4 regions of the Streptomyces sp. NPDC057743 genome follow, and region 4 is predicted to be linked to each of the others. Evidence: riboswitches for the same ligand, from Rfam matches in the RefSeq annotation. Region 4 holds a riboswitch; each other region holds the start of a gene.

Region 1 (3,435 bases), on a different contig from region 4:
TGCTCGACGTCCCCAGTACCTGCCCCAGCCCCTCGGGCCCGTGCGCCAGGTACGAACCGCGCGTGCACCTGGCCTACCTCCTCGCCCACCAGGGCCACGACGCCCACTGGCTAGCGCACTACGCCGACCTTCCGCTGGCCGCGGCCGAGCGCATCGCCGACGCCGCTACCGCCGAATCTCCGGTCAGATAAGGCCGATTCAGCGAGGCGGTCGACGACTGCGGGGTCCACGCCCCCGCGTCGCCGACCGCCTCGCTGTGCCGTATCTCCGTGTGCCGTATCTCCGTGTGCCGTATCTACGTGTGCGGTATCTGCATGTGCTGTATCTCCGTGTGCCGTCGCTCCGCCGTGTGTTCAACCGTGGCGTCCGGCCGCACCGGAGCCGGGCGGGCCGCCAGGCGCCGGGCGGCGGTGAGCAGCGTCGGGAGGTGCGGGTTGGTGGTGCGGTAGAGCACGCGGTGGCCGCTGCGGCGCACCCCGACCAGTCCCGCGGCCCGCAGGCGCCCGAGGTGCTCGGAGACGGCGGCGTAGGGGGCGCCGACGCGCTCCGTCAGCTCCCCGATGGCAAGCTCCCGCTCCTCGGCCAGAGCCTGGAGCAACCGCAGTCGGATCGGGCCGGCCACCGCCTTCAACAACGCTGTCACGGCGGTGATTTCGGCGACCGTCAGCGGCGCGGCGAGCGGAGCTGCCGCCGTGCGCGCCGGAAGGAAGGACGCGTCGGACTCAGTGAGCGCATGCACCGAACGCTCCCCTTTCCAGCGCGGAGGCGAGGGCGCGCGGATCGTCGTGCCGGTCCGGGGCCCGGTGCCAGTGCAGGTCGCGGACGGGCGGCATGCCGGAGAGCATGTCGACGAGTCGGTCCAGCAGGCCGGTTGCCGTGCTGTCCAGCGTGACCATCAGCTGTAGGTGAGTGGTGAACGCGTCGGACGGGTCGACGCGCACGGCCTCGACGCGAGCACCGGGCCGGCTCAGGGCCAGCACGCACAGCGCGCGTATGTGGGTCTCGGCGCCCTGGTCACAGTGGACATGGAGGGTGACCAGCTCGCGGGGGCGAACGGCCGTCGCCCCGGTGTCGGGGCGCTTGGTCTGCCTGAGGAGGGAACGGGGCAGGAATCGCATGACGGTATCCCTTGCATGCTCAGCGTTGCGGGAGGGCGACCCCCAACGAGCCGGTCGCCGGGCTTCGTTCATCAGGGGCGGGGCGTGGCGGTGGCCGACGGCTCGAAGGCGTAGCCGACCTGCCGCACGGTGCGGATCAGCGCCCGATGCCCGGGGCCCAGCTTCCGTCGCAGGCGGGCGATGTGCACGTCGATCGTGCGCAGGTCCCCTACGGCGGTCTGCTGCCACACCAACGCCATCAACTGCTCGCGGCTGTAGACCCGGCGCCGGTTGGCCACCAGGTACGCCAGCAGCTCGAACTCCATGCAGGTGAGCTTGAGTTGCTGTCCGCCGACCGACACCTTTCGGGTTTCGCAGTCGACGACGAGGCCGCGGATGCGGTGGACCGGCGCCCTGGGCAGATCGGCGGGCTCGTGCGGGGAAGGCAGCGGGCGCGGAACGGCCGCGTGGCGTCGACGCGCGCTGGAGGTGCGGGCGAGCAGGGTGTGGCGGAGCGGTCGGTGGTGGAGGTTCATGGTTGTTTCCCTCGGATCGGGGGCGTGGTGGCGAAGGGCATGGCGAGGCCCCGCCATGTGCCTGGTCTGGGAGCGGGGTTGAGGCGTGCGGAAGCCGCCCGCCACGCGAGCGCGCAGCCCGACCGCCCGGGTCGGCGAAAGCCGCACGGGTGCCTGGCAAAGAGCGTTCGCGAACGCGTCGGGGGAGTGGTGTTACCGCGTACCGGAGACCGAGAAAGTCATACGGGTAGACGACCTACTGTGCCCCGGACTGCTGCAACCATCGCAACTACTGCAACTACTGCCGTCCATGTTTCTCGCCTCCTTCCGGCCGGGGCGCGCGAGCGCGCCGTACGACTCGGCAGCGAGCGGACCAGCCCGCACGGCCGGTTCACCCCTACTCGTCAGAGCTTTGGCACTGCACGGCGTAATCCCCGTACAAGGGAAGCCACTTGGGGTCACCCCTTAGGTCGGGGAGACCTGTCCTGAACCTGGGCGTCTCTCGACGTCGTGGGGTCAGTGGCCTGTGTCCGTGCAGACGCCTCACCGAACGAGGTGCCTCCTTCAAACGTCCTCAAGCCTGCCTGATACTTGCACATCAACGCAACTTGTTGACCAAGCCTTGACGGTCCCCTCCTCGTGCCCGATACCGAAGGCGTGAAGGGACGCCTCGCTCCGTCGGTGCGGGCTGGTCCGCCACCCCCTGCAGAGTGGCGCCACCCTCCGCCTCTCAGCCAACCCCTCGCTGGGAGGCGGAGGTTGGCGGGCCGGTCGGGGAATCCCGCGATCACGGCACGGGTTGCACAACACATCAGCAGTAGTTGTGTGAATCGGCAGTAGTTGTGTGAAAGGTTCCCCGTGCGCGCCATACAGATCGATCGCTTTGGCACACCCGACGTCCTCCGCCTCGTCGACGCCGCCCAACCGGAACCGGCGCCGGGGGAGGTGTTGATCCGGGCCGTCGCCACGAGCATCAACCCCGTCGACGACAAGACGCGGGAGGGCGCCATCGGCGAGGGGACGCCGCCCCTGCCGCTGCAACTCGGTTGGGACTTGGCCGGGATCGTCGTCGATGGAGGGAACAGCGGGCTGCGGGCGGGGGAGCGGGTCATCGCGATGTCGCACCAGCTCGGCTCCGGCCGCGGGACCTGGGCCGACCTGGTGGTACTTCCGGCCCAGGCGGTGGCCCCGGCCCCGCAGGCGGTCAGCCTGGTCGAGGCCGCCACCTTGCCGCTGCCCGGGCTGACGGCGTCGCAGACACTGGACTGGCTTGAGGTGTCCGCCGGCCAGCGGCTGTTGATCGCCGGTGCCGCGGGTGCGGTCGGCGGGTTGGCGTTGCAGATAGCGCGCGCACGCGGAGTCACCGTCGACGCCCTGGTCTCACGGGACGCACAGATCGCCTTCGCCCGCGACTACGGAGCCGACCTCGCCGGCACCGACCGCGACGCCTTCCAAGACCGCAGCTATGACGCGGTCTTCGACACCTTCGGCGCCTTCCTGACCGACGCCGTGGCCGACGGCGGCCGCTATGCGTCGATCGCCACCCAAGCCGGCCCGGTCCCCGACCTGTCCGCACGCGGCGTCCGCACCACCGTCAACCAGGTGCATGAGGACGGAACAGGACTGGGTGAACTGACCAAGCTCGTCGACAACGGCGCCCTGAAGCTACGCGTACACGCCACCTTCGGCCTCCACGAGATCCAAGCCGCACACCACCGCTATCTCCAAGGCGGCCTGACCGGAAAGATCGTCGTGAACTTCTGAGCGATGCACAGCGTTACACAGCGCCGCGCCTCGTCCTCCGGCTCACTCCCGGGGCCGGA
Region 2 (3,435 bases), on a different contig from region 4:
CGCCGCAGCCACCGCCCTGCCCGCGTGGCGGGCGCTGGGGCCGATCCGGCGGGCCGTCCACCTCACCGCCCTCTGCCGTCACCCCGGCCCCGCGCCTCCGCCCGATCAGCCTGTCCGCCGCCGAGACCGCCTCCTGTCGCCCGCGGAACGGGCGTTCCTGGGCGTGCTCCGCGGAGTCCGGCACTGGCCGGGGAAGCCTGACGACGACCCCGAAGCTGCTTCTCCCATAGCGTGAACGACTTGGGCGCCCCGCCCGGCTGCGGCTTGCCCGCCTTGTGGCCGACCACGCGGTAACCGGCGTTCTCGTAATAGGCGTTGAGCGGCACATTGCCGGCCAAACAGTCCAGGCGCACGCGCTCCCGGCCGACCGCAGCCACGCGCTCTTCCGCCGCCGTCAGCAGCAGCCTCCCCGTTCCAGGCGCGGCGACCTTCCGATCCACCATGAGCCGGTGCACATAGCCGGCGACGGGTGGCTGCGGACCCCAGGCAGTCTCATCCGTCCACCACAGTTCCCAGGCACCGGCGATCCGCCCGCCGACCTCCGCGAGCCAGACCTCGCCCTTTGCCATGACCCGACGGAAGTGGCCCTCGTCCAGCTCTCCTGGTCGCCACTGCCCGGTGATGCCGCGCGCCAGCATCCAGCGCGCCGCGTCGTCGCGGAGACCGACGAGGGCGGTCAAGTCGCCCTCGCCGGCGGGGCGAACACGCACCTCATGCACTTGCGGATCCACTCACTACTCGCTTGCGGATCCACTCACTGACGTCGCTGACCAAGGATGCAGAACTCGTTGCCTTCCGGGTCCGCCAAGACCACCCACGACTGGTCGCCCTGCCCGATATTGACATGCCGGGCGCCATGAGCCACCAGTCGAGCCACCTCGGCCTCCTGGTCATCGGGCCTGAAGTCGAGATGCAGCCGGCTCTTGGCCTTCTTGTGCTCGTCAATCACCACGAAGTTCAACCCCGGCAGGCGATCCGGCTCCGGGCGGATCTCGAACTCCTCGTCAGAGGAGTGCACCACCACCCAACCAAGCGCCTCGGCCCACCACTGCCCCAAGGCCGCCGGATCCACCGCATGGACAACTACCGCTTCCCATTCCCAAGTCATCCGCCGACGATAAGCCGGCCGGGCTTTCGGGCACCGGCATTTCGGAGAAGCCGCGGCGCCGAGGCCGTTCCGGCGGGCCGACGGCCGTCAAGTCCCGTCTGGTTACGGCCAGTTAGCGGCGGCGCCCCGATCCTAGGGCACCCCTTTCGGCGGGCTGCCGGTCAAGGTTGAGTCAAAGAGTTGCGTACCGACGCAAGTACGGGGGTAGGATTTCAGCCGTTCGAAGAGAGGAACCAAGGCACCTCGTTCGGTGAGGCGTCTTCGCGGACACAGGCCACTGACCCCACGACGTCGAGAGACGCCCAGGTTCAGGACAGGTCTCCCCGACCTAAGGGGTGACCCCAAGTGGCTTCCCCGGCAAGGGGATTACGCCGAGAAGTGCCAAAGCTCTGACGAGTTGGGGTGAGCCAGTCATCGTGGACTGGTCCGCTCTTTGCCGTGTCCGTTCGGCGCCCGCGTGCGCCCCGGCCGGAAGGAGGCGAGAGACACCATGGACGGTCATTGCAGTAGTCCGGGCCACAGTCGGCCCCGTATCCGTATGTCTTCTCCGACCTCCGGTACGCGGTAACAACCTCCCCTGCGCGAAATAGCACCCTCCCCCCACGCACCCGTGCGGCCACCGGCCGTGCCGGGGCGCTGTGCTGCGCGCTCGCAGGGGGGATCGCTGCTGCGTACCCCAAACCTCCCCCGATGGGGGACGGGAGGCTTTCATGTCCGACCTGACCACGACCACCACCGCCACGCCACCGACTCCGCCGCAGTCCACCGCGGTACTCGACGACGCGCACATCGGCGACATCCGCGGCGCGCTCGGCACCATCCGGCACGACGACACCGCCCCGCGGCGGGGCCTGTCCGCCAAGCTCAAGACGCTGCTCGCGATAGTCGGCCCGGGCCTGATCGTGATGGTCGGCGACAACGACGCCGGCGCCTTCGCCACCTACGGCCAGGCCGGCCAGAACTACGGCACCCACCTGCTGTGGACCCTGCTCCTGCTCATTCCCGTCCTCTACGTCAACCAGGAGATGGTGCTCCGACTCGGCGCCGTCACCGGAGTCGGGCACGCCCGCCTGATCCTGGAGCGGTTCGGGAAGTTCTGGGGCGCGTTCTCCGTCATCGACCTGTTCCTGCTCAACGCCCTCACGCTCGTCACGGAGTTCATCGGCATCACCATGGCCGCCGACTACCTGGGTCTGCCGAAGACCGGCTCGGTGATCCTGGCCGCCGCCATCATCATCGCGTCCGCGTTCACCGGCTCCTTCCGCCGCTTCGAGCGGATCGCGGTCGCGCTGTGCGCCGCCTCGCTGCTCCTGGTGCCGCTCTACTTCATGCTCCACCCCAAGACGTCGCAGATGGCGCACGACTTCGTGATCCCCGTCATCCCCGGCGGCAGCGGGCAGTTGGCCACCGTCATGCTGCTGATCATCGGCATCGTCGGCACCACCGTCGCCCCCTGGCAGCTCTTCTTCCAGCAGTCCTACGTCATCGACAAGCGCATCACCCCGCGCTTCATGAAGTACGAGAAGGCCGACCTGTGGATCGGCATCGCCGTCGTGATCATCGGCGCGGCCGCCATGATGGGCCTGGTCGCCACCGCGTTCGCCGGCACCAAGGGGTTCGGCAACTTCACCGACACCGCGGGCCTGATCACCGGCATCGAGGCCAAGGCCGGCAAGGTCGCCGGAGTGCTCTTCGCGATCGCCCTGCTGGACGCGGCGATCATCGGCGCCTTCGCCGTCTCCCTGTCCACCGCCTACGCCATCGGCGACGTCTTCGGCATCAAGCACTCCCTGCACCGCGGCGTCGGCGGCGCCAAGGGCTTCTACGCCGTCTACGCCGGCCTGGTCGCGACGGCGGCCACCATCGTGCTGATCCCCGGCTCCCCGCTCGGCCTGCTCACCCAGGGCGTGCAGACGCTCGCCGGCGTGCTGCTCCCGTCCGCCACGGTCTTCCTGCTGCTGCTCTGCAACGACAAGCAGGTCCTCGGACCGTGGGTGAACGGGCCCAAGACCAACGCCTTCACCGCGGCGGTCGTCGGCGTCCTGGTGTCGCTGTCGATCATCCTGACCGCCTCGGTGCTCTTCCCGGACATCAGCGCGGGCGCGATCCTCGACATCATGGCCGGCTGCGGCGTCGCCGGGGTACTGGCCGCCGGCTACGCCTTCACCCGCCGGCGCACCGCCACCAAGGAAGACCCGATCGACCGCACCGGCCGCGACTCATGGCGGATGCCGCCGCTCGCCACGCTGACCCGGCCGACCATGTCCACCGGCCGCAAGCTCGGCATGGGCGCCCTGCGCACCTATCTGCTGATCGCGATGGTCCTC
Region 3 (3,435 bases), on a different contig from region 4:
GCTGGCCCGCAGGCTGATGGGGGTCAGGTCACAGGCGCTGAGCGCCTGGAGCAGCAGGGCGCGGATGTGCGTCTCGGCCCGGCGCTCGCAGACCACGTGCACGGTGGCGTGCACCGCCTCGTCGGGGTCGGAGCCGGCGGCCGGCGCCCGGTCCAGCAGCCGGCCGGCCGGGCGCAGGACGAGGTGGACACCGAGGACGGCGAGGGTGCCGATGGCGGCGAGTTCGAGCCGTCCCGAGGCGGCCAGCACGCCGACCGCGGCGGAACACCACAGGGTGGCGGCGGTGTTCAGCCCGCGGACCCCCGCGCCGTTGCGGAGGATCACGCCGCCGCCGAGGAAGCCGATGCCGGAGACGACGTACGAGGCGACCCGGGTCGGGCTGCCGGAGTCGCCGACGGCCGTGCTGTAGAGGACGAAGAGGGTGGCGCCGGCGGCGACCAGCGCGTTGGTGCGCAGCCCCGCCATGCGGGCGCGCCACTGGCGCTCGACACCGATGAGCGCCCCGCAGGCCACGCCGGTGGCGAGCCGGACCACGAAGTCGATGAGGGACAGGGTGCGCATGGCAGCGCCTCCTTCGGGGCTGGTGGGGTGCGGGGGCCGGGGGTGACGGGCGGCCGAACGGTCAGTGGCCGAGGGCCACTTCGACGACCTTGAGGATCACCAGGACCATGGCGACCAGCAGGTAGGTCCGCAGGGCGGTCAGGCCGACCTTGTGGCCGGTGGAGAGGATCGGCCGGGGCAGGGTCTCCAGCGGCGGCATCCGCCAGTCGTCGCGGCCGGTGCGGTCCACCGGCCGGCCGCCCAGCGCCCAGCCCTTGCGGCGGCGCCGCACCTCCGCGTACCCCAGCGCCAGCACCCCGGCCGCGCCGCAGCCGGCCATGATGCCGAGGATGGCGGAGGCGTCGATGTCCGGGAAGAGCACGGCGGCGGTGAGGATGACCGACAGGGTGACCAGCACGCCGACGACGGCGGCCGTGAAGGCGTTGGTGCGGGGGCCGTTGACCCAAGGGCCGAGCACCGTGCGGTCGTTGCACAGCAGGAGCAGGAAGACCGAAGCGGACGGCAGCAGCACCCCGGCCAGCGTCTGCACGCCCTCGGTGAGCAGGCCGAGCGGGGAGCCGGGGATCAGCACGATGGCGGCGGCCGCGGCGACCAGGCCGGCGTAGACGGCGTAGAAGCCCTTGGCGCCGCCGACGCCGCGGTGCAGGGAGTGCTTGATGCCGAAGACGTCGCCGATGGCGTAGGCGGTGGACAGGGAGACGGCGAAGGCGCCGATGATCGAGGCGTCGAGCAGGGCGATGGCGAAGAGGACCCCGGCCAACTTGCCGGCGTGCGCGGCCAGTCCGTGCGCGATGCCGGCGGTGTCGGTGAACGCGCCGACGCCATGGGTGCCGGCGAAGGCGGCGGCGGTGCACCCCATCAGGGCGGCGGCGCCGATCACCACGACGGCGATGCCGATCCACAGGTCGGCCTTCTCGTACGACATGAAGCGCGGGGTGATGCGCTTGTCGATGACGTAGGACTGCTGGAAGAAGAGCTGCCAGGGGGCGACGGTGGTGCCGACGATGCCGATGATCAGCAGCATGACGGTGGACAACTGGCCGGGGCCGCCGGGGAGATGGGGGACGACGAAGTCGTGGGCCATCTGGCCGGTGGACGGGTGGACCATGAAGTAGAGCGGGACGAGCAGCAGCGAGGCCGCGCAGAGCCCGATGGCGATCCGCTCGAACCGCCGGAACGATCCGGTGAACGCGGAGGCGATGATGATGGCGGCGGCAAGCAGCACCGCGCCGACCTTCGGCAGGCCCAGGTAGCCGGCGGCCAGGGTGATGCCGATGAACTCCGTGACCAGGGTGAGGGCGTTGAGCAGGAACAGGTCGATGACGGAGAACGCGCCCCAGAACTTCCCGAACCGCTCCAGGATCAGGCGGGCGTGCCCGACTCCGGTGACGGCGCCGAGTCGGAGCACCATCTCCTGGTTGACGTAGAGGACGGGAATGAGCAGGAGCAGGGTCCACAGCAGGTGGGTGCCGTAGTTCTGGCCGGCCTGGCCGTAGGTGGCGAAGGCGCCGGCGTCGTTGTCGCCGACCATCACGATCAGACCGGGGCCGACTATCGCGAGCAGCGTCTTGAGCTTGGCGGACAGGCCCCGCCGCGGGGCGGTGTCGTCGTGCCGGATGGTGCCGAGCGCGCCGCGGATGTCGCCGATGTGCGCGTCGTCGAGGACGGCGGAGGCCGGCGCCGTCGGGGGCGCGGCGGGGGCCGTGGGGCGGATGGTGGTCTCGGTCATGGCTACCTCCCAAGTCCCCCTTGAGGGGGCGGAGTTGGGGGCACGCCGCAGCCATCCTCCCTGCGCGGGCGCGCAGCGCGACCTCCCGTTCCGGCGGCGGGCCGTACGGGGCGTGCTGCGGCGGGAGGCCGCGCAGGGAAGGTGGTTACCGCGTGCCGGAAGAATGCGAGGGCAGGCGGAGCAGGGGCCGTTGATGGCCCGGACTACTGCATTCCATGTCTCTCGCCTCCTTCCGGTCGGGGCGCCTGGGTGCGCCGTCGTCGATCCGGTAAGGAGCGGACCAGTCGCCGTCGACTGGTTCACCCCCACTCGTCAGAGCTTTGGCACGTCACGGCGTAGCCCCTGCGGGGCAGCCACCTGGGGTCACCCCTTGTGCCGGGGAGACCTGTCCTGATCCGGAGCGTCTCTCGACGGGTGGGATCAGTGGCCTGTGTCCGTGACGACGCCTCACCGAACGAGGTGACCGCTGTCAAAACCTCTAGGAGTCTAGACCCGTCGACGGAGTTACTTGCGCAGATGTGCAAGTTTTTGACCGACTCTTAACCCTGCGGCCACCTTTGGGCCCCGCCGTGCCGGTCGAGCCGCTGGACACCGCCCGGCTCCCGGGTGAGCATGAGCCGCATGTCCGAGCACCCCCGGCCCGACGAGGCGGGCGACCACGGCACCCCGGCCGAGCGACTGGACCGCATCGAGGCGCTGTTGGCGCCGGCGGTGACGGGACTGGACGAGGCCGGGCGGCGGCTGCGGCCGGCCTGGCGACGGGTCACCCGCGGCGAACCCCGCTGGCCGTCGACGCTGGCGGTGCTGGTGGCGGTGGTGCTCCAGTGGCGGCTGCCGGAGCGGCTGGCGATCCATCCGACGTGGCTCTTGCCGGGGTTGGAGGCGGCGCTGCTGCTCGTGCTGGTGGCGGCCGACCCGGTCCGCATCGAGCGGGTCTCCCGGCTCTACCGGTGGGCGGGGCTGGCGCTGATCGCGCTGATCAGCACGGCGAACGGCTGGTCCGCGGTGCATCTGGTGATCGGCCTGGTGCGCGGCACGGAGGGCGAGGACGCCGGGCCGCTGCTGGCCACCGGCGGCGCCATCTGGCTCACCAACGTCCTCGCCTTCGCGCTCTGGTACTGGGAGTGGGACCGCGGCGGGCCGGT
Region 4 (3,435 bases):
TGACGCCGGTGGCGGCGGTGGCGATCACCAGCGCCGCGGCGCTGATGCTGAAGACCGTCGGTAGGTGGGCGGCGATGGCGCGGCTGACGCTCGCCACCTTCATGCCCGCGGACACCAGGCCCACCACCGAGCCGTGGGCGTCGGTCACCGGGACCACGGCCTGCACCTCGTGCCCGAGCGGGCCGTTCACGCTCTCGACCGCCACCTTGCCGGCCAGCGAGGGCCGGATGTCGCCGACGAAGCGTTTCCCGATGTCCTGGGGCTTGGGGTGGGTGTAGCGGATGCCGTGGGTGTTCATCACGACGATGAAGTCGACCCCCGCGCGGTTCCGGGCGGACTCGGTGAGGGGTTGCAGGGTCTTCGTCGGGTCCGGGGAACGGAGCACGGCCGGCAGGCCAGGGGAGTGCGCGAAGGTCTCCGCGACGGCCACCGAGCGGTTGCGCGCCTCCTGCTCGGCGTCGTGCCGGGAGGTCAGCAGCAGTGCCGCGAGTACGCCCAGCACGATGAGGAGACCAACGATGAGTTGGAGCAGGAAGACCTGCCCCGCGACGCTCTGCGGGCGTCGTTCGGTCAGTGACCGTACCGTTGCGCGCCGATATCGGCCGGACCCTGCGGCCATGCTGCTATTTCTAACACTCCCGGGGCGGGCCTGCCCATGGATGCGCGGCGGTCTGTTACGGAACGTGATCGAGGGGGTCGGCTTGCGCACTCCCCGGAGTCGGCGGGAGGGGGAGTCTCGGCCGGCGAGGCGCGGGGCTGGGCCGGGTCCGATGGGGGCGCGGGGGAGGGGCCGGTGGGCGATGCGCGGTTGGCGCAGCCGCGGGTCCTGCCTGCTCACAGGGGCTGAGGCGTCGCTCAACTCCGCGCATTCGGCGCACAGTTTCCGTGCCCCTCGCCCCAACCGCCGGGTGGCCGCGCCGGGTTCATCGACGCGTCCGCCGTCAAGGTTCGGTCAAGTAGTTGCGTCCATGCGCAAGTAGACCGGTATGCTGCTGGGCGTTCGAGAACGTCGAAGGCACCTCGTTCGGTGAGGCGTCTGCACGGACACAGGCCACTGACCCCACGACGTCGAGAGACGCCCAGGTTCAGGACAGGTCTCCCCGGGTTAAGGGGTGACCCCAAGTGGCTGCCCCGGCAAGGGGATTACGCCGTGGAGTGCCAAAGCTCTGACGAGTAGGGGTGAGCCGGCCCGTGCGCCGGTCCGCTCCTTTGCCGTGTCCGTCATGGCGCCCGCGGGCGCCCCGGTCGGGAGGAGGCGAGAGACATGGACGGCCATTGCAGTAGTCCGGGCCACAGTCGGCCCCGCATCCGCATGTCCTCGTTGACCTCCGGCACGCGGTAACACCCCTTCTTCCCACGCCCGCTCCCGCCCGCCCTCGGCCAGGCCGAGGCCCGTCGGCGCCGTAAGGGGTGGGTGCTGGCCGTGCGTGTGGACCGCACGGGCAAGGAGGGCTGGCGGATGCGGCCGTTCGGCCACCTGCTCACGGCGGCCCTCTCCACCGGCCGCGTGGTGGGTCGCACGGCCCTGCGGGCCTGTCTGCTGGCCGCGACGATCCTGGTCGCCGTCCGCATCGTTCAATTCGCCCTGGGGCATTGGGCGTTGTGGCCCGCGGTGCCCGGGGTGGCGTGACTGCCGTCCGCGGCCCCGGACGCCGGCCAGTCAGCCGCACCCGTACCGGCAAGCAATGCACACCTCCACCGAACCGAGAGAGGGGAGGGCGGCAGTCATGCGCCTCCTGAACCAACCGAACCGACTGCACCAACTCCCGCGCCCCCGCACCGAATCCGACCGGCACCGCGACCGGCCCGCCGTCCGCGGCCACCGCTGCCCGCGGGTCCGGCTGGCCCTGCACGACGGGACCGAGCGCACCTACCTGCTGGAAACGCCGGACAACTGCACCGACTGCCCGGGACCGCAGACCTGCTACGAGCCGCGGGTCCACCTGGCCTACCTCCTCGCCCGGCAGGGCCACGACGCCCACTGGCTGGCCGACTTCGCCGATCTCCCGCTCGCCGCGGCCGATCGCCTCACCGAGGCGGCGGCCACCCCGCGGGACCGCGTCTGACGTTACCCAACTCCCGCCACTCTTCCCTGACTTGACCCCTCCCTTCCCTCTCCTCCTTCCCCCTTCCGTCATCCGCCATCCGCACGGAGGTGAGTGCGCCATGTCCGTTCTGTCCGTGATCCACATCCGTCCGCTGCGATCGCCCGCGGCCCCGACCACCCCGACCGTCCCGTCCGCCCCCGCCGTCAGGACCGTCCTGGGCGGGGTCGTCGAGCGGCTCGCCCGGGGCGCCGTCGACAGCCCCGTCCTGCGCGTGTTGGAGCCGCCGACCGTGCGGCGGCCGTCGGGGGACCGCGCCCGCCGACGCCCGCGCGCCCACTGGCGTTCCGTCGTCGGCCCCGACGGCCGGCGCCGGCTGGAGGCCGACTGGCGGCCCGAGGTGTGAACGCGCCCCACCAGCGACTCCCTCCCCAACCGTTGCCCGGAAGATCAGGAACCGCCATGTCCCTGCGCTACGCACGCCTCCACCACGCCCGTGGGAACTGCCGATTCGGGATACCGGAAGACGCCGGACCCGCGCACGCCGCGGACCGTGGGTCCGCCACCGCCGACGCGGGGCCCGTCCCGAGCGGACCGCGACACCGGGTGGCCGGCCTGACGGTGGACACCGAGCAGCGCACCGCCCGCGCGGGCGGGCGCGCTCTCGTCCTGACCTATATGGAGTTCGAGCTGTTGGCCCGTTTCGTCGCCCACCCCCGGCGGGTGCACTCCCGGCGTCATCTGCTGACGACGCTGTGGGGGCATCAGGCCGTCAGCGGCACCCGCACCGTCGACGTCCATGTGGCCCGGCTGCGGCGCAAGCTGGGGCCCGGCTACCAGGCGCTCATCAGGACCGTCCGGCAGGTCGGTTACGCCCTCGATCCGGCGGCGGCCCCGGCCAGCCGCGGGGAGGTGTGCGGCCCGGGTGGCGCCGCATGAGACCGTTGCGCCGCCGTCGCCCGGTGCCCGCGCCGTGGCCGGGGACGGAGCCGGGCTGCCCCGCCCCGGAACGCCCCGCTGGCCCGGCCGAGTTGCGCGGTCCGCCCCGGCCGGTGCGGGGCGCATTCGGTGCGTGCCGTTCGGGGCCGCCAGTCGTTAGACTCCCTTCATGGATGCGCAAGCCCCACCCGATGCGGACCCGAGGTTCGAGCAGGCCGTTGCCGTGTTGAAGGCAGTGGCCGACACCACGCGTTTCCAGGTGCTCTGGGCGTTGACCCAACGCGAGCACGCCGTGGGGCAGTTGGCCGAGCTGGTCGGGGCGCATGTCGCGGCGGTGTCGCAGCATCTGGCGCGGCTGCGGGCGGCGGGGCTGGTGGTGTCGCGCCGGGAGGGCACCAGGATCTTCTACCGCGTCGCGGGCGACCATGTGCGCACGCTGCTGGAGGGCGCC

The links. Region 4 has a riboswitch for magnesium ahead of ACFVFQ_RS00825 (hypothetical protein). Riboswitches for the same ligand answer to the same signal wherever they lie in the genome.
Region 1: another riboswitch for magnesium. It lies ahead of ACFVFQ_RS13495 (winged helix-turn-helix domain-containing protein); the one in region 4 lies ahead of ACFVFQ_RS00825 (hypothetical protein).
Region 2: another riboswitch for magnesium. It lies ahead of ACFVFQ_RS13515 (NRAMP family divalent metal transporter); the one in region 4 lies ahead of ACFVFQ_RS00825 (hypothetical protein).
Region 3: another riboswitch for magnesium. It lies ahead of ACFVFQ_RS22050 (NRAMP family divalent metal transporter); the one in region 4 lies ahead of ACFVFQ_RS00825 (hypothetical protein).

What each region holds. Positions count from the first base shown of each region.
Region 1 covers NZ_JBHVJX010000010.1:46,689-50,123, reverse strand. Annotated here, with positions in the region: gene ACFVFQ_RS13510 (hypothetical protein) at 1-191, shown strand, start outside; gene ACFVFQ_RS13505 (ArsR/SmtB family transcription factor) at 296-739, opposite strand; gene ACFVFQ_RS13500 (hypothetical protein) at 723-1,118, opposite strand; gene ACFVFQ_RS13495 (winged helix-turn-helix domain-containing protein) at 1,190-1,633, opposite strand; M-box (ykoK) riboswitch at 2,001-2,174, opposite strand; gene ACFVFQ_RS13490 (NADP-dependent oxidoreductase) at 2,471-3,376, shown strand.
Region 2 covers NZ_JBHVJX010000010.1:50,442-53,876, reverse strand. Annotated here, with positions in the region: gene ACFVFQ_RS13525 (GNAT family N-acetyltransferase) at 63-731, opposite strand; gene ACFVFQ_RS13520 (VOC family protein) at 755-1,108, opposite strand; M-box (ykoK) riboswitch at 1,344-1,517, shown strand; gene ACFVFQ_RS13515 (NRAMP family divalent metal transporter) at 1,819-3,435, shown strand, end outside.
Region 3 covers NZ_JBHVJX010000018.1:144,467-147,901, forward strand. Annotated here, with positions in the region: gene ACFVFQ_RS22045 (MgtC/SapB family protein) at 1-561, opposite strand, end outside; gene ACFVFQ_RS22050 (NRAMP family divalent metal transporter) at 623-2,290, opposite strand; M-box (ykoK) riboswitch at 2,587-2,756, opposite strand; gene ACFVFQ_RS22055 (hypothetical protein) at 2,912-3,435, shown strand, end outside.
Region 4 covers NZ_JBHVJX010000001.1:186,470-189,904, forward strand. Annotated here, with positions in the region: gene ACFVFQ_RS00820 (SpoIIE family protein phosphatase) at 1-619, opposite strand, end outside; M-box (ykoK) riboswitch at 1,013-1,186, shown strand; gene ACFVFQ_RS00825 (hypothetical protein) at 1,415-1,630, shown strand; gene ACFVFQ_RS00830 (hypothetical protein) at 1,728-2,066, shown strand; gene ACFVFQ_RS00835 (hypothetical protein) at 2,167-2,451, shown strand; gene ACFVFQ_RS00840 (winged helix-turn-helix domain-containing protein) at 2,508-2,984, shown strand; gene ACFVFQ_RS00845 (ArsR/SmtB family transcription factor) at 3,154-3,435, shown strand, end outside.